3 regions of the Bacillus sp. es.036 genome follow, and region 1 is predicted to be linked to each of the others. Evidence: riboswitches for the same ligand, from Rfam matches in the RefSeq annotation. Region 1 holds a riboswitch; each other region holds the start of a gene.

Region 1 (6,114 bases):
CCAATTAATAAAAATGGCAATATCATTGGAGTCTACGAAATTTTTTCAGATGTATCAGGATTACAAAGTATGTCTGAAAAATTGAATGAAATAAAGAAGTTGAGGAAAGGCCCGAATTTCTACGGTAATAAGCACAATGGAATGGCATCGAAAATGATTGGTGAGAGTTCTGAAATGAAGTACCTTAAAGATTTAATCGCAAAAATAGCATCTAGCCCATCACCAATTTTAATTTATGGCGAGACAGGGACTGGGAAAGAATTGATTGTTCAAGAAATTCATGAGCATGCAAGTAGGCATAGGGATATTCCCTTAGTCATACAGAATTGTGCTGCGATCCCCGAATCATTACTTGAGAGTATATTATTTGGAACAGTTAAAGGGAGTTTTACTGGGGCCGAAGATCGTGAAGGGTTATTCGAACTTGCAAGTGGGGGGATTTTGTTTCTGGATGAAATAAATTCAATGCCATTTTCTCTCCAATCAAAATTGTTACGAGTTCTTCAGGAAGGAAAGGTACGCCGAGTAGGAGATTTGAAAGAGCGGGGAGTTGAAGTTCGATTGGTTACTGCAACGAACGTCCAACCATCGGAACTTGTGAAGGTAGGGAAAATGAGGGCAGATCTTTATTATCGGTTGAATGTGCTCTTGATAGAAGTTCCGCCACTTAGAAATCGATTGGAAGATATTCCAGGTTTGGTTAACTATTTTGTTGAAATGTTCAACAGAGTTCTAGATAAAGGAGTGCAACATGTCGAAGAAGAAGCAATGATGTTTTTTTATAAGTACCATTGGCCTGGTAATATACGAGAATTAAAAAATATGATAGAACGAGGAATGAATCTTACAACAAAAGATTACCTTAGCTTAAATGACGTTCAACCACATTCCATTTTGAGTATGCCAATAAAATCAAGCAATGATCACCATTTAAAAAAGGATAGAATTATTTTGAAAAAAGAAGTTGAGGAACTTGAATCCAGATTAATTCAAGAAGCGATAAAAAAATCGGAAGGCAATGTTTCAAGAGCGGCACGAGAACTGGATGTTCCACAGCAAACGTTGGATAAGAAAGTGAAAAAATATAACCTCCAAGAGGAAGTAGCTAAATCGAAAACTACTCTAAAATGAGTAGTTTTTTTAGTAGCTTTATGAGTGATTGTCATAACCAGCTGATGAATGTATTCGTTCTATCAACTTTTAATTTTGGCATGAAACTTGCTTAATATATAGTTGAGTTGAAAATATTATATGGGGGTGGAATGATTGAGCGAAGTGCCTTTTCTAGTACCATTTTTTTATATCATCGTTCCTGTTGTTGGAATTGTTACCACGTATGGTTTGCTTAAATGGATTGAGAAGAAGGAGGCGAGGCATTCTTGATAACGACTTTTATTATTTACTTGATCATAGTCTTTGTTATTGGTGTCGCGGCCGAAAGGTTCATTTCAAAGAGTGAGGAGGGTTATTATTTAGGTGATCGGAGTTTTGGTCCTGTTGCTACTGCTATTAGTGCCGGTTCAACTGATACGAGTGGATGGATATTCATTGGAGCTGCTGGTTATTCCTATTCAGCTGGTATATCTACTATGTGGATGCTTCCAGGCTTCATTGTTGGTTATCTTTTAAACTGGTTCATAGTTGCTCCTAGACTTAGAAAAGCTACAGAAGAAAACAATAGTCTAAGTCTTGCTGATTATTTTGAAAAAAGATTCAATGACAAAAGCCATCTTTTAAAAGTAACAACGAGTATTATCATTGTATTATTTTTTGTTGCATATATGGCTTCACAATTAACAGCAGCCGGTAAAGCACTGGATGCAATTGTTAGTTTGGATTTTAGTCTTGGTTTAATTCTTTGTGCTGCATTTGTAATTGGATATGCCATATTCGGAGGCTATCGTTCGGTGGTATGGACTGATGTAGTGCAGGGGTTCATTATGATTGGAGTCCTTGTATTATTTCCAGCTTACATGATTGTTCAATTAGGAGGTTGGAATCAATTTTTTCAGCAAATAGGTAGCATCGATCCCATTCTCCTTTCTAGTGGTGGAGGTTCAACTGGCGCAGCAGCGTTCGGAGTGATCATGGGATTGGTTGTGTTTGGACTTGGAGGTCCAGGACAACCTCATATCGTACAACGGTTTCTTTCTGCCAAAGATGATCAAACCATAAGACAAGGGTCTATGATTGCTATGATTTGGGTGATTATCGTAATGACAGGCTCCAATTTGCTTGGTTTAATTGGACGAATAGTCATCCCGAATCTTGATGATGCAGAATACGTTTTTCCGCAAATGACTGCAGAATTGATGCCACCTATACTGGCCGGGATTGTGTTGGGAGCGATATTTGCTGCCATTCAGTCTACCTTTTCTTCACAAGTTATGGTTGCTACACAGGCAATTGCCAGTGATATTCTGAAAAGTTTTAAGAAGAAGCAGCTAACGGATTCGCAATATTTAATGATTAGTCGATTAACGATGGTCGGGTTAGGGATTGTTGCGACATCTATTGCCTTATTAAATATCGAAGCTGTATTTACACTAGTTTTATACGCTTGGGCAGGTCTTGCAGCAGCATTTGGACCACTGCTAATTTTGAGTCTCTACTATGAAAATGTAACTAAGTGGGGAGCATTTACAGGTATGCTGACTGGTGCTGTAGTCACTATTGTTTGGAAAAACACACCTTACTCCGCTTACTTATATGAACTTATACCTGGTGCGTTAGCTTCTATCGCAGCGATATTAATTATTAGTAAATTTACTAAAGTGAATTTGAAATTAAGTAAGGAAGAGTTTAAAAACGTAAACTAACAATAATGGAGGAATCTTATTTATGACTGTAAATGTAAAAAGCGGAAGTAATGTCCCTGTTCAATCACCACTTATCCCTGATCCCTTCGTTCCTTATCAATGTAGAGACAACCGAACTGTAACAGCATTCGCTAGAGTTGAGGAAGATATTATCCAGAAGTATTTAGAACCAACACCATTTGAATATGTTGATAATATTATTGCTATTACAATATCCGATTTTGGAAACTGTGATAAAGGGTCATTTCTGGATTGTGCAATTGTAGTTCCGGCAAGATACAAAGACGTGGTAGGTGGACATTACTTATTTGAATATGAAAATGAAGACTTTGCTATAGCGGCAGGGCGAGAACTCTGGGGATACCCAAAAAAGTATGCGGAGCTTTTTCTTGAGGAGAGGGAAGATAAAGTTATCGCAAAAGCAATTAAAAAGGGAAAAGAAATACTTACATTGGAGTTTGATCGAAAGAGTGAAGAAATCGAACTTCCAGGTGTGGAATTTACTCCTCATTTAAATTTACAAACCGTTCCACATCCAGAGGGGAAGGGTGTCATTTACCAAAATGTGATTGCAAGAGATACGTCGCCTGATTTTAAGACGAAATTTGAACAAAGTGGGGCAATTAAAGTAGAGCTAGGAGGAGATCCTACTACACCACTCGAGGACTTCTCAGCTATCGAAGTAATTGGAGGCACTTATATAAAGGGTGATTACTATGCAACTGAAGAAAATGGATGGGGAAGAATTATTGATAGACTTAAATAATTTTTCAAATTCTTATTAGAATTTGAAGGATAAAGAACTTCTTATCTCGCTATATACTAACCACAATAAGAACACTTTCTAAAAACATTTTATTGTTTATTTATCGTGGACAGTCTACCATTATTGAAGTAAACTATAACCAACTAAATAAGGTTATCACGAGTGAACGAGAGTACGGGCTCACTGACTTCACAGCAACCTGCCAGGCGGTAAGGTGCTCCAACCTGCAAAGCATGGCTTTGAATGATAACGCACGGATAGCGGAGGCTCTTTGTTGCATTCATTTGCGATGGAGAGCCTTTTTTGTTCAATTGTTAAATACCTTGTTTATAAGAATAAGGGGGATGAGTTTGTGAACGTAAATCGATTTGCACGAAGCGTCATGGCGAAAAGTTATGATGGGGAAAGTTTTTTATTACACGTGGCAGAAGTCATTGAATGTCAACTGAAGGAGTGGGATGAGGCATATGAAGTCATCGTGATGAAGCTCATTGACTATGAGGTCATTATTAAAAAGGAAAATCGCTCTTATGAGATATTCCTGACAGAGGATGCATTGCTTTCGCTACAACAGAAATCCCCTTATGCGCTGGATCGATATTTGTGGCTGGAATTAGAGAAGCAGGGGCTTCAAATTGTGAGAGGAAATGGGGATTATATTGAGAGTGTGATGTGAGCAAATGTTGATAAAAGAGGATTTTTTCCAATTCATTTTGATGATTCGAAATCGTGGATGTTTGGAGATTAGACTTGGATGCTTTTAAGAATAAGCTGTAAAACTATTTTTGAAATGAATCGTGTATTTTTTCTGAATGCTTTTGAAGTTATTTAATGTGGTAAAATTAAACTCTCAAAGTAATGGATAATAAAAGTGATAGAAGAAATAATGGATCCTGTTTTACTTTTTCTTTTGATTTTTTTAACATTACGAAATTTCCCTATTATAGGAGCGTTCTAATATGAAAACGAAAATGAACTATTTCATCTTATTTTTAACGATCATTTTTATAGTTGGTTGTACCAATTTAGAAGAGGCATCCAATAAAGATGCAGAAACAAATACACAAGAAGTAAGTACAGTTGAAACAAATGAAAATAGTGAAAAAGAAGAAACGAACAGTACGGTTGTTGATGAATCAGTAGAAGACGAAACACCAGACCCAACAGAAGATGAACAGTTCGCAGGATACAAACTTATTGAAGTTGATGGTGGTGATTTGTCTGGACATCGAGAACCTAATGTCGTTGTTGATATTGGGTACGGTGACCGTGAATATTGGGCATTTACGAATGAATACGGACAACTCGTACGCGTCGTTGCTGACGAAATCATTCTACAAGATGATCGTAACGAACCTGTATTATCGTCTGGACGGTACTATTCTGATGAGGCAAAGGTTCCGGGCGTCGAAAGTGACGTGTTAGACGAAGGACATATTATTGCTGATTCTCTCGGAGGGGTATCGAATGCTTATAACATTACCCCACAAGAGAGTACACTCAACCGACATGGTGATCAAGCTTATATGGAAGACGCGATCCGTAGCGCAGGTGAAGCTACTGATTTCGAAGCCATTATCACCTATTCGGATACGGAAAAGCAGATACCTTCAAGTTATCAGTACACGTATACGTTGAACGGAAATGAGATCGTTGATACATTTGACAATGTGAACCCTGATGAGGTCAACGCATCGCTCGGCTTAACTGAGAGCGAGCCTGACGATTCAACGCCTTCAGACACAGAGGGTGATATTTCTAGTATTGATACAAACGGTAATGGACAAGTGACGATTAAAGAAGCAGAGGCAGCAGGTTTCAGTATGCCGATCATGAGTGATCATTGGTTATATCCTTATATGCGTGATAATGATAATGACGGTATGGTTGGTGAATAAGAGTTTAGAAAAAAATATAGAATGTAACACGTAAAGGGTAGATTGGTAATCTAAATGGATAAGCATTCTCTTGATCCAGGACATTCTATAAGGCAGACCCCCGTTCTACCATTTTGTTTCAGGGTAGATTATTCCAGAAAATATACACTTAGCTGTTTTTTTATGTCTTGTTACGACTAACTTTTGAATTCAGAAATAGGTATTTGAAACAAAAGTACATAGAGGAGTGAAACCAATGGATTTAACCCCTTCTGACCTAAAAACAAAAGATATTTACAAACTACTAACTGGCTCCGTTGTTCCAAGGCCGATTGCCTGGGTATCAACCGTGTCTGAAGACGGCGTTCATAACTTAGCACCATTTAGTTTCTTTACCGTTGCTTCCACAAAACCTGCCATTCTCGCAATCTCTATCGGTCAGGGATCAGGTGAGCGTGAGGGTATGGAGAAGGATACGCTCGCAAATATCCGGACTCAAAAAGAGTTTGTCATCAATGTGGTGTCGAGCTCTCTTGGAAACGAAATGCAAAAAAGTGCAGAGAACGTGCCTGCGGAAGTCGATGAATTTGAGCATGCTGGGTTAACACCGATCGATAGTAAGACGGTGCAGCCGAAGCGGGTGAAAGAAGCG
Region 2 (6,114 bases), 2.0 Mb from region 1:
ACAGCCGCTTCTGAAGCAGACATTCTTCTATTCACTGAACCGATTCCAGTTGACGAGAATAAACATCCTGATCTTACTTGTTTCTTTCGTTTCATAAGAAAAATTGCTCTTACAATTAAACAACATAAAACCTTCATTATTAAAAGTAATGTTCCCCCAGGAACAGCATCAAAAGTAGAAGACATTCTCATAGAACAGGGTGTGTCTGATCGCTCCTTCGATGTTGTGAGTAATCCAGATTTTATTCGAAAAGGCTCAGCAGTAAAGGATTTTATGTATCCTTCTCAAATCATTATCGGCACTTCTTCGCTTCGAGCTTGTCGTGCGATGGAAACGTTCTACGAGCCTATTACGTCGTCTCTTCAATATATGGACCATACTAGTGCAGAATTAATGAGGTACGCTTATCATACGTATCAATCATTACAAGTCTCGTGTCTAACGATGATCGCTGGGGTTGCAGAAAAATACGGGGGTGACGTTGAATTAATTCAAGGTGCATTACCGAAGACACCAAAATTTAGTGACCACTCTCTTCATCCCGGTTCTTCTTTTCTAGGTACTGACACGTTAGACGAACTTGCTTCATTTCGTTCAATGATCAAAGCATCTTCTTCTGCAAATCAAATGTTTAAGGCACTAGATGAAATTGATCAATATCAGCCTGAACTATTGATTCAGAAACTGAAAGATTTCCTTGGAACTCTCCTGGGAGCCAAAATTGCTATTTTCACTTCATCTACAGTAAAACCGATCCCAGCACTTCCACCTTATGAGTTAGTCATTAAGAAATTGAAAGAGGAAGGTGCTATTGTTCAACAGTTTGATACTGAAAAAACGAAAGGCAAAAAAGAAAACGAGATGAACGCGATTTACGAATCAGTGCAAGATTGCGATGCTCTTTTATTAATGAGTGAATTAATGTCTATTAAACAACTAAACTGGGGTAAAATCATTAAAGGACTCAATCTTCCATTAGTCGTAGACGGTCACAACTTATTCCCCCTGGATGAAATGCGAATCATTGCTAACACCTATGATTTAATTTACTGTTCAATTGGTCGACCAAACATCTATAAAGGATTAGGTTCCATTTCAGTACAATCAATTCAGTAAAGACGGTTTGTATAACTGTCCCTTAACGATTCCGCAACGTTTTCTTCCCCGATCTTCGTATGATCTGAAAGCATTCTAGTAGCCGGTGCGAGCCCTTCTATGTTTGGCCAACGCTCCGGTTCCCAGAGATGGGATCGTTTTAGTGCTTTTCCACAGTGAATGAAACATTCTTTTACTTCAACGCCAATTCCAAACAATGGCGTTTTCCCCTTGTACTCACATCGTGCAAGGAGGCTTTTATCTTTCACAATCGTCGCAAGCCCATTAATGCGCAACGTTTCATCTCGTCCTGGAATCATGAAAAGCAAACCAACCATTGGGTTTTCTACTATGTTCCTCATCGAGTCCATTCGTTTGTTTCCTAGTCTTTCTGGTATTAAAAGATGATAATCATCTAACGCTTGAATGAAGCCTGGCTTATCCCCTCTTGGAGAAACATCACTACCCGTACTTGAATGGGTTGCTATCGTGATAAAAGGTGTAAAGCGAATAAACTCTCTACAATGTTCATCAAGAAAAGAAATAACCTTATGTACAGCAAGCTGACTCGGATTTCCGGCCATCTCTTCAAGTTCTTGCAGCGTTGTAATTTCTTCACCAAAAATTCCCTTCATTCCTTTTCTCCCCCCTACATTTTCTTCCATTTTATCACACCCTATTTCTCATAAAGACTTTATATTCACTAAATAAAAACAAAAAAAAGAGACCAACGGCCTCTTTTCATCATTTATTAAATTCCTGCACCCTGTTTAAGGGATTCTGAACGATCCGTTTGTTCCCAAGGAAGTTCAATGTCCGTACGTCCAAAATGACCATACGCAGCCGTTTGCTTATAAATAGGACGGCGAAGATCAAGCATCTTAATAATGCCTGCAGGACGAAGGTCAAAGTTCTCTCTTACTAGCTCAACAAGTCGTTCCTCTGACACTTTTCCAGTACCAAATGTATCAATCGCAATCGATACCGGCTGAGCAACACCAATCGCGTAGGCAAGCTGAACTTCACAACGATCGGCAAGACCTGCAGCGACGAGGTTCTTAGCTACATAACGAGCAGCATATGCAGCAGAACGGTCGACTTTCGTAGCATCCTTACCAGAGAATGCACCACCACCGTGACGCGCATAACCACCATAAGTATCAACAATGATTTTTCTTCCTGTTAAACCTGCATCACCTTGTGGCCCACCAATCACAAAACGGCCAGTTGGGTTAATGAAGTATTTTGTTTCATCATCAATCAATTCAGCAGGAACAACTGGCTTCACAACATGTTCCTTAATGTTACGCTGAATTTGTTCAAGTGAAATTTCAGGGTGGTGTTGTGTTGAAACAACGATCGTATCAACGCGAACTGGCTTTCCAGATTCATCATATTCAACCGTAACCTGAGTCTTTCCGTCAGGACGAAGATAAGGAAGAATTTCTTCTTTTCTTACTTCACTCAATCGACGAGCTAGCTTATGCGCAAGAGAGATTGGTAGCGGCATTAATTCAGAAGTTTCATTACATGCGTAACCAAACATAAGACCCTGATCACCTGCACCAATTGAATCAATTTCACTTTCTGACATTGTGCCTTCACGCGCTTCAAGAGCAACGTTTACACCTGCTGCTATATCGGCAGACTGCTCATCAATAGATGAAAGCACCGCACATGTTTCAGCATCAAATCCGTATTTTGCACGTGTATAACCGATTGCTTGAATCGTTTCACGAACGACTTTTGGAATATCCACATAGTGCGAAGTTGTAATTTCACCGGAAACTAATACAAGCCCAGTTGTTACTGTAGTTTCACAGGCAACGCGCGCATTTGGGTCATGCGCAAGAATATCATCCAGAATGGCATCGGAAATCTGATCTGAAATTTTATCAGGATGCCCCTCTGTTACTGACTCAGAAGTAAACAAACGACGATTACTCACTCAAGTACCTCCTTAAGGATTGGATCCTATCTAGTTATAGTGTAATGGATACGGTACTCATTTCCCTATTATCCTGTGCCGAAACGAGAGAACGAATTCAGAATCTTATCGTCTTACCTTTTTTTATAGTGTCATCAACTTCAACGACATTAAAAAAGCCCTTTCCTTCTATTTAGAGGGAAAAGGAGCTGGTATCTCATGCCTTTCGCCTCTTATCTTCCAAGACTATTGTCTTGCAGGTTAGCACCTTAATCCTGTTGTATAGGAGTTGGTTGCTGAGCTTCATCGGGCCTGTCCCTCCGCCTGCTCGGGATAAGAGTATCCATTCTCGACATATAATAACGTAGATAAAAGGAAGTGTCAATAACGAAAAGCGGAAGCGCCCGTTTAGCCTCGACAAGCGCTGGAGCCCCATAAAAAGAACACGGTCTTTGTGTTCATTTTATGGGGTGAAGCGATCGAGAGGCTGGGCGCTGCAGCTAGACACGAAAAGCGGAAGCCTTCGGTTAGACCCGGCAGGCACTGGAGCCTTTCAATATGAACACGGTCTTTGTGTTCAGGTTGAAAGGTGAAGTGACCGAGGGTCTGGAGGCTGCAGCTGGACACGAAAAGCGGAAGTGGGCGTTTAGGGTCGACAAGTGCTGGAGCCCTACAAAAAGAACACGGTCTTTGTGTTCATTTTGTAGGGGGAAGCGATCGAGACCCTGCCCACTGCAGCTAGACATGAAAAGCGGAGTGGGCCTGCTTAAATCCGCAGGATGTTGGAACCCTTTCGACTGAGACGCTTTTTGTCTCAATCGAAAGGGTGAAACAGCCGGAGGATTTGGCCCGCGCAGCTAGACACGAAAAGCGGAGACGAGCGGTTAGAAACGGAGATATTGGAACTCCTGAACTGGAACACGCTTTTTGTGTTCCTGTGAAGGAGTGAAATATCGTAGTTTCTGCGAGTCGCAGCTAGACACGAAAAGCGGAACCCTGACTCGAAAGAACTGGATTATTTATTCATTACCTTCACAATAAAAAAAGCCTTCTTATATTAAAGAAGGGACCCCTCAAACCTAACCAAATCGTTATTCGCTCTTTTTTCACTCTTCAAGCAAAAAATACATAGATTAGTATAGAATAATCACGCAAATGTGTTATACTATTTTTGAGTTAAACGAGTCAGTCAACGAAATCTTTAATAAAGGATGGGTTTAACGTATGAAAACAGCTTCCTTCTCCTCACCGTTATTGGATGCTATCTTAAATAAGAACAATCCACATGTAAATTTATCAGTTTCTGAACTGGTTGAACATTCCTTATTTAAAAATGAAGGGACACTTTCTTCAACGGGCGCTCTTCGAGTTGAAACCGGAAAATACACCGGTCGTTCTCCCGGGGACAAGTTTATTGTAAACGAAGACTCCGTAAAGAACAAAGTAAATTGGGAAACAAATCAACCAATTTCTGAAAAAAGTTTTGAAAACCTTTACACGAAAGTGCTGAACTATCTTGGTGAGAAAAAGGATCTTTATGTATTTAAAGGATTTGCTGGTGCTGACCAGTCATCAAGACTACCCATCCAGGTTATTAACGAATATGCCTGGCATAACCTTTTTGCCCACCAACTTTTTATACGTCCAAATGAATCAGAGCTTCAAGATCATGAAGCAGGATTTACTGTTATTTCTGCTCCTGGTTTTCAAGCTGATCCTGACGTTGACGGGACAAATTCCGAAACGTTCATTATTATTTCCTTTGAAAAGCGCACCGTTTTAATTGGCGGTACAGAATATGCTGGCGAAATCAAAAAGTCAATTTTCACCGTAATGAACTACTTATTACCTGAGAGTAATATTCTTTCCATGCACTGCTCTGCAAACGTTGGTAAAGAAGGCGATGTAGCTCTATTTTTCGGTTTATCTGGAACAGGTAAAACGACGCTTTCTGCTGACGCTCACCGTTCGCTTATAGGTGATGATGAACATGGCTGGTCCATGAACGGCGTCTTTAATATTGAAGGCGGTTGCTACGCTAAATGCATCAACTTATCGAGAGAAAAAGAACCTGAAATTTGGGATGCAATCCGTTTTGGAACAGTTCTTGAGAACGTCATAATGGATACCAATTCACGTAAGCCTGATTACGATAACACGAGTCTAACTGAAAATACTCGAGCTGCTTATCCAATTGATGCCATCCCTAACATCGCTATTCCAAGCGTAGCCGGTCATCCTAATACGATTATCTTCTTAACCGCTGATGCCTTTGGAGTCCTTCCACCGATCAGTAAGCTTACGAAAGAGCAAGCGATGTTCCATTTTCTATCTGGCTATACAAGTAAACTAGCCGGAACCGAAAGAGGCGTAACTTCACCTGAAGCTACTTTCTCTACTTGCTTCGGCGCCCCGTTCTTACCGTTACCTGCTCACCGCTATGCCGAAATGCTTGGTGAGAAAATCATGGAACACGATGTTCAAGTTTTCCTTGTGAACACAGGTTGGTCTGGTGGCGGATATGGTGTTGGAAAGCGGATGAAGCTATCCTATACAAGAGCGATGATTCAAGCTGCTTTGAACGGAGAGCTTGATCGTATTGAAACAATAACAGATCCCATTTTTGGATTGCATATCCCTTCTCACTGTCCTGGCGTACCGGCAGATGTGCTGCAACCAAAACAAACATGGGAAAACAAAGAAAACTATGACGTAAAAGCAAAAGAACTTGCTACTCAATTTGTTAAGAATTTTGATAAATTTTCAAACGTAGCTGAAGAGATCAAAAAAGCTGGACCTAACGTTTAAAACCTTTCAAAAAGCACCTAAATGGTGCTTTTTATTTTGTAACACCGCTTCTTTTGGACTAACCGCCTCGAAATGAACAAATTCTAAAAAGCTCTTACCGCTAACCAACTAAAAGAAAACCTCCCCCTTAGCATCATCCTTTTTTATCTGCAAACACAAAATGTTACGAAATTCATAGGCTATAGTATCTTAAACATGAGCCTATCTCATGTGACAATGGTGGGGGCTAACTAATGAAAAAAAGTTGGGTATTTAAAAGCAGTCTTTTTATAGGTGTATTTCTT
Region 3 (6,114 bases), 1.5 Mb from region 1:
ATCGCAATCACTCCAGCAACCGCAATAAGAATAGGATAAATCGAATATGGTAAGAGGGCAAGTGGCGAGATCGATGCAAGTCCTGCAACCGCTAGAACCTGAGCACCATATGGGAGCATCCCTTGAATACTGCCTGAGAAAATGTCTAGAATACTAGCTGATTTCCGTGGATCAACGCCATACTTTTCAGAAATATTCTTCGCCAGCGGTCCACCCATGATGATTGAAATCGTATTATTCGCTGTCGATAAATCAAGCACACTAGCTAGACCAGCTATACCAAATTCCGCTCCTCGACGTGAGTTTACTCTACTTAAAATCTTATCTAGCACGTATTGAATACCGCCATTATGCTTGATCACTTCGATCATACCACCGATTACGAGGGCAATCATCGCAAGGTCTTCCATTCCTTTAATCCCTTCTGTAACGGTGGAAATAAGTCCACTCATTCCAAATGAACCGTTAAATAGACCCACTATTCCAGCAAATAGCGTTCCGCTCACAAGGACAACAAGAACATTAACCCCAGCGATCGCTGCGATTAGAACACCTAAATATGGAAGAATCGTGATCAAATCAAAAGCACGTTCTCCACCAACTGTTGCCTGTTCTCCCATCGTTAACACGCCATATATAACGGCAGTGACAATAGCAGCAGGCAATACAATAAAGAAGTTTACTTTAAATTTGTCTTTCATTTGCGTATTTTGTGTTCGAACTGCTGCAATGGTTGTATCTGAAATCATGGAAAGATTATCACCGAACATCGCCCCACCAATAACTGCAGACAAGGCAAGTGCTGGCGCAACTCCCGTTTGTTCTGCGATTCCAATTCCAATCGGTGCAAGGGCTACGATGGTTCCCATTGACGTTCCCATTGAAATGGAAATAAAACATGCAATCAAAAATAAACCAACGATTAACAAATTCGCCGGAAGAATGGATATTCCAAGATTCACAATCGAATCAACCGCGCCAATTTTTTCAGCGGTTCCAGCAAAAGCTCCTGCCAATAAGAAGACAAGAATCATTAATATAATATTGGTATTTCCTGCTCCTCGGCAGAACACTTCCACCTTCTTCATAAAGTTTTCTTTTCGATTCATCGAAAGAGCTACACCCGCAGCAATTAATGAAGCAAGAATAACCGGCATGCTATAAAAATCCTTTGTCACAATCGCTGTGCCAATAAAGAGCACAATAAAAATGCCAAGAGGAAGTAACGCCAGACCATTTCCTTTAATTTCTTTTTCCATTCTCTCTATCTCCTTCTACTTTTCTATAGCATAAAAAAACCCACTTCAAGAGAAGAGGGCTTTTGCTCTTATCTCTCAAGATTTCTCTTGCTGGAAGCAGCACCTTTCTGAATATCAGAGGTTGCTGAAGCTTCTTCGGGCCAGATCCCTCCACTTCTCTTAATAAGAAATATGCAATTATTAATGAGCATAAGCTCAAATTTTATTTGAATTCACAATCGAACGAGATTTACTTTATCATGCATGATTCTGCTGAGTCAACTCTTTCTACCTGCATGAAAATAAACTCCTTGCTTAAAGGAGTTTATTCAGAGAATTCTCTACCATTGACACCAGCCTTTATTTAACGAGTTAAAAACTGTTCTATGTCTTTCATAATCGATGCTGGTCGCTCCTCAGGAAGAAGATGACCAGTTTTCTTATAGACAATCAGCTCAGCATTTGGTAAGTCGCTGCTTAAACGTTTCCCAATTTTCAATGGCACAACTCTGTCATTTTCTCCCCATATTAGGAGGCTCGGTGTATGAATTTGTTTTAACTCCGCTTCGGACAGGTCACCTTCCCGATCACGGATCATACGAACCAACGATCTAAAAATCCCTTCGTTAAAGAAGGGTTGAATATAACCATCCATCATCTCTTCATCGATAAGCGCTGGGTCATAAACACAATTGAGCAAATTCCCCCTAACTCCTTTTCGATAAAGCCAGCGTTTTAAGTAGACAGAAAAGAAAGGTAAGTAGGATGTATAGACGAGACTCTGTTTGGCTTTCTCGAGATATCCTGAGCTACATAGCAAAATATTTTTACTCACAAAATCTTCTTTTAACGCTGATGCTCTCATAGCTACCTGTCCGCCCATGGAATGCCCGATCATGACCGTGTTTTCAATCGAAAGTCTTTCCAATAGCTCAACAACGACCTCTGCATAATTTTGGTAAGAGTGAACAAAGTGATGAGACTTCTCGCTTTTCCCAAACGGCGGGAGATCGATTGCAACAACGGTGTAGGCCTTTGTTAATAATGGAATTAGTCTTCTAAAGCTGAAGCTTGAAGACAAAAAGCCGTGAAGCAGGGTTATAACTGGGCGATCAACTGCTTCTTCATTTCTGTAATACTCATAATGAATGTCAATCCCTTTAATTTTCTCCGTATTTTCTTTTAAATTTTGAGCTAATAACATCTGTCATCTCACTCCGGATTTTGATTTTGCTTATTCTGATGATAGTGGTTTTCCAGTCAAAAATGTCTTGGCAAAGTTTGCGTTATACGTATTTTACCCCAATCAAGAAATGAAAAACTTTTTTACCACCCGGAGTGTACATCCATTTTTTTCATTCTAATTCAACGTGAACAAGGTTCAACAATTTAACGTTTCTCTTTTGATTCTTGTGGTCAATGATGCGTAGCTCCTTCGTCAATGGCTCGATATAATGAACGTAGCCATTGAGGACGTTCGTTTCACCGTTTTTAAAATAGTGAAAGCGCAGCGGCCAATGGAATTCCATAGCCTGGCATATCACTTCATTCATTTCCTCTATTTTTTGCTCATCAAGCACAGGCTTTTGATTTCTTTTCTCTTCTTCTTTCCAATCACGTAGCTCTTTCACATGCTCAGGTAACATCATCGATGTCCACTTTATATTTCCACGATCACGAATCACGTATCATCCCCCCTTTATGCTTTATGCCCACCTACAAGTTTACTTCTGTGTAAGGCTGTACCAGCTTTTGTGTATGAAACAGCGCGTAGCAGAGCATCCGATCCGTATTTCTCTCTAATGGAATCCATCACATAGCCAAGGTCTCGCTGTTTCGGTCGCTCAGTATTAAATAAATCCAGCTGTACTTCCTCGTCATTACTAATATTCGAAAGAGTGATCGAAATTTTCCGAACTGTTTTTTTTTCATAAAACTCCTCAAATAGCTGTAGACATACGCGATAGACTTCAAGCGTAATCGCGGTTGGACTAGTGATACTCCTTGAGCGGCGAAAACCTCCGCCACCTTCTTCTTTACTATAACTAATCCCAAGACTAATCGTACGACCTGCTTTTCCGGCTCTTCTAGCACGTCTTGCCACTTCTTCACTCATTTCAAGAATCACGTGTTGAATTTCCTTTTGATCATGATAATCTCTTAGCAGGATCTGACTTTTTCCAAAACTAATCTGGCCCTGCATAATGGGCGCGCCCATTTCGGAAAGATCAACTCCCCACGCGTGATGATAGAGCTGATTCCCCATAACACCGAATTTCTCTTCTAATAAGTGAAGCGGATAATGGGCAAGCTGCTTTACATTCCGAATACCCATTCTGTTTAGCGTACGTTCAACGCGGGCTCCAATTCCCCACATTTGACTGAGTGGGGAAAGCGGCCACAGCTTTTTAGGGATATCTTCATATGTCCACTCAGCTACCCCTTTTTCTTTCGCTTCAAGATCAAGACAAAGCTTTGCCATTAAAAGATTGGGTCCAATTCCAATCGCACTTGGTAATCCAAATGTTTCACTTATTTCATTTTTTATCTTATAAGCTACTTCAAATTTATCTCCCCATAGTCGTTCTGTTCCATCAATCTGCAAAAACGATTCGTCAACACTGTACGTATGGATACATTCTGATGGCACATAACGATGAAAAAGCCTCGTTATTTCCATTGACTGTCTCAAATAAGAAGACATTTTTGCGTTAACAATATGAATTCTTTTGTCATTTGGGATTTCAAACAACCTGCTTCCTGTACGAATGCCAAATTCTTTTTTTAGTGCTGGAGAAGCCGCAAGCACAACGCTCCCCTGTCGTTCTACATCACCAACAACAGCAAGGTAACACGTAAGCGGATCAAGTCCCATCTCTACTGCTGAGCAGCTGGCATAAAAACTTTTCATATCAATACAAAGGATCGTTTTTTTTGGAAACTGTGAATAGTCCATTCGTATCCCCCTTCCTTCCATCATAACAGAACGTTTGTTCTTTTTATCTATACCCTGTATTTTACTCGAATATACGTTCCCTTTACAATAAGTACTTTCTTCCAATGAGAAAACGTCTTGACTGACCAAAGTTCATTAAAGGTAACGGGAGGAAGGAAAGACGTCTTTTCATATGCTTTGGTTATTTATCGTCTATTGAGTGTGAGAATACCTAAGCCTATTGAACCAGTCGGTATTTTAATTACAGGAGAAAGGTCCCGTGACTACACACAAAAGGATAGGTCGTAACTATCAAAATCATTTAAATAATTTGAATATTTAGCCTTTTGTGATAAAGTTAGCTCATCTTAATCACGAGGGGGAAATTGGAATGGGAAAGAAAAAGAATTTGCTTTCAATTGGTTTATCAGTCGGGCTGGTAAGTACCATGTTTGCTCCATCCTCAACATTCGCGGCAGCTGATACGAATATGAATAAAGAAACCGGGACGCCATCTTTTGTTTCCGGGAAATTAACAAAAGCAAGCTCTCAAAATCCCAATCAAGTGTTGTTCGATTACTTAAATGACCAGAAAAGCATGTACAAATTTAGTGGATCATCAGCACAGGACGCTTTTCAAATCATTTCTAAAGAAAAAGACGACCTTGGCTTTACGGTCTTTCGTTTACAGCAGCTTCATGAAGGAACACCGGTTTACGGCTCCACTCAAACCGCACACGTTGATGAAAGCGGCGTCTTAACTGCTGTATCCGGTACAGTTATTCCGGACCTTGGATCGAAGAAAGAGCTTAAAAAAGCAACAAAATTCAAGAAACAAGATGCTATTAAAAAAGCAGAAAAAGATCTAGGCTTCTCTCCAACTTATGAACAGAAACCCGAATCAAACCTTGTCGTTTATGCAGACGGAGAATCTCCGACATATGCTTATCACGTCACATTAAACTTCCTTTCACCTGAACCAGGGAACTGGCAGTACATAATTGACGCAACAAGTGGTGAAGTGCTAACAAGTTTTAACGCGCTTCACGAAGCTAAAAAAGAAGGTGTTGGGAAGCCGGGCGGTGGCGCAATCACCGGAACAATTCAAACAGCGAGTGGAACCGGCGTGCTTGGTGACCAAAAGACGTTCAACACGCTTCTTTCTTCCTCAACTTATTATTTGAAAGATACAACGAGAGGCGGCGGTATTTTCACGTATGACGCAGCTAATCGGACTAAGCTACCGGGTTCGTTATGGGCTGATGCGGATAACACCTTCAACGCAAGCTATGACGCGGCAGCTGTCGATGCTCACTACTATGCAGGCGCAACGTATGATTATTATAAAGATGTATTCAACCGCGATAGTTATGACGGAAACGGGGCACCACTAGAATCTACCGTACATTATGGTCGTAACTACAATAATGCGTTCTGGAACGGTAGCCAAATGGTCTATGGTGATGGAGACGGCTCCACGTTCGTATCTCTTTCTGGCGGTGAAGATGTTGTAGCACATGAATTAACACACGCTGTTACAGATACGACAGCCGATCTTATTTATCAAAATGAATCAGGAGCGCTGAACGAATCAATGTCCGACGTGTTCGGAACACTTGTGGAATATCATGATAATAATAATCCTGACTGGTTAATTGGCGAAGACATTTATACACCAGGAACTTCTGGAGACGCTCTTCGTTCGATGTCTGACCCTGCGAAGTTTGGCGACCCTGATCATTACTCTGTACGCTATACAGGTACACAGGATAACGGTGGAGTTCATATTAATAGCGGAATTATGAATAAAGCAGCTTATCTTTTAAGTGAAGGTGGTACATTCTACGGAGTAAGCGTATCTGGAATTGGGAAAGACAAGCTTGGCGCCATTTACTATCGTACGCTAACGCAATATCTAACCGCGTCTTCGAACTTTAGTCA

What was found. Region 1 has a riboswitch for S-adenosylmethionine ahead of ATG70_RS02325 (hypothetical protein). Riboswitches for the same ligand answer to the same signal wherever they lie in the genome.
Region 2: linked by a shared signal. The riboswitch ahead of metK (methionine adenosyltransferase) and the one ahead of ATG70_RS02325 (hypothetical protein) in region 1 are both predicted to bind S-adenosylmethionine.
Region 3: linked by a shared signal. The riboswitch ahead of ATG70_RS09690 (Na+/H+ antiporter NhaC family protein) and the one ahead of ATG70_RS02325 (hypothetical protein) in region 1 are both predicted to bind S-adenosylmethionine.

The regions. Positions count from the first base shown of each region.
Region 1 is NZ_PDIZ01000001.1:438,273-444,386, forward strand. Features, by position in the region: gene ATG70_RS02310 (sigma-54 interaction domain-containing protein) at 1-1,131, shown strand, start outside; gene ATG70_RS02315 (sodium/proline symporter) at 1,380-2,819, shown strand; gene ATG70_RS02320 (acetoacetate decarboxylase family protein) at 2,842-3,585, shown strand; SAM riboswitch class I at 3,736-3,838, shown strand; gene ATG70_RS02325 (hypothetical protein) at 3,938-4,261, shown strand; gene ATG70_RS02330 (DNA/RNA non-specific endonuclease) at 4,545-5,483, shown strand; gene ATG70_RS02335 (flavin reductase family protein) at 5,719-6,114, shown strand, end outside.
Region 2 is NZ_PDIZ01000001.1:2,426,042-2,432,155, forward strand. Features, by position in the region: gene ATG70_RS12435 (nucleotide sugar dehydrogenase) at 1-1,116, shown strand, start outside; gene ATG70_RS12440 (MSMEG_1061 family FMN-dependent PPOX-type flavoprotein) at 1,110-1,760, opposite strand; gene metK (methionine adenosyltransferase) at 1,847-3,043, opposite strand; SAM riboswitch class I at 3,253-3,362, opposite strand; gene pckA (phosphoenolpyruvate carboxykinase (ATP)) at 4,247-5,830, shown strand; gene ATG70_RS12460 (ABC transporter substrate-binding protein) at 6,064-6,114, shown strand, end outside.
Region 3 is NZ_PDIZ01000001.1:1,891,238-1,897,351, forward strand. Features, by position in the region: gene ATG70_RS09690 (Na+/H+ antiporter NhaC family protein) at 1-1,259, opposite strand, end outside; SAM riboswitch class I at 1,325-1,428, opposite strand; gene ATG70_RS09695 (alpha/beta fold hydrolase) at 1,603-2,442, opposite strand; gene ATG70_RS09700 (YolD-like family protein) at 2,594-2,923, opposite strand; gene ATG70_RS09705 (Y-family DNA polymerase) at 2,938-4,194, opposite strand; gene ATG70_RS09710 (M4 family metallopeptidase) at 4,565-6,114, shown strand, end outside.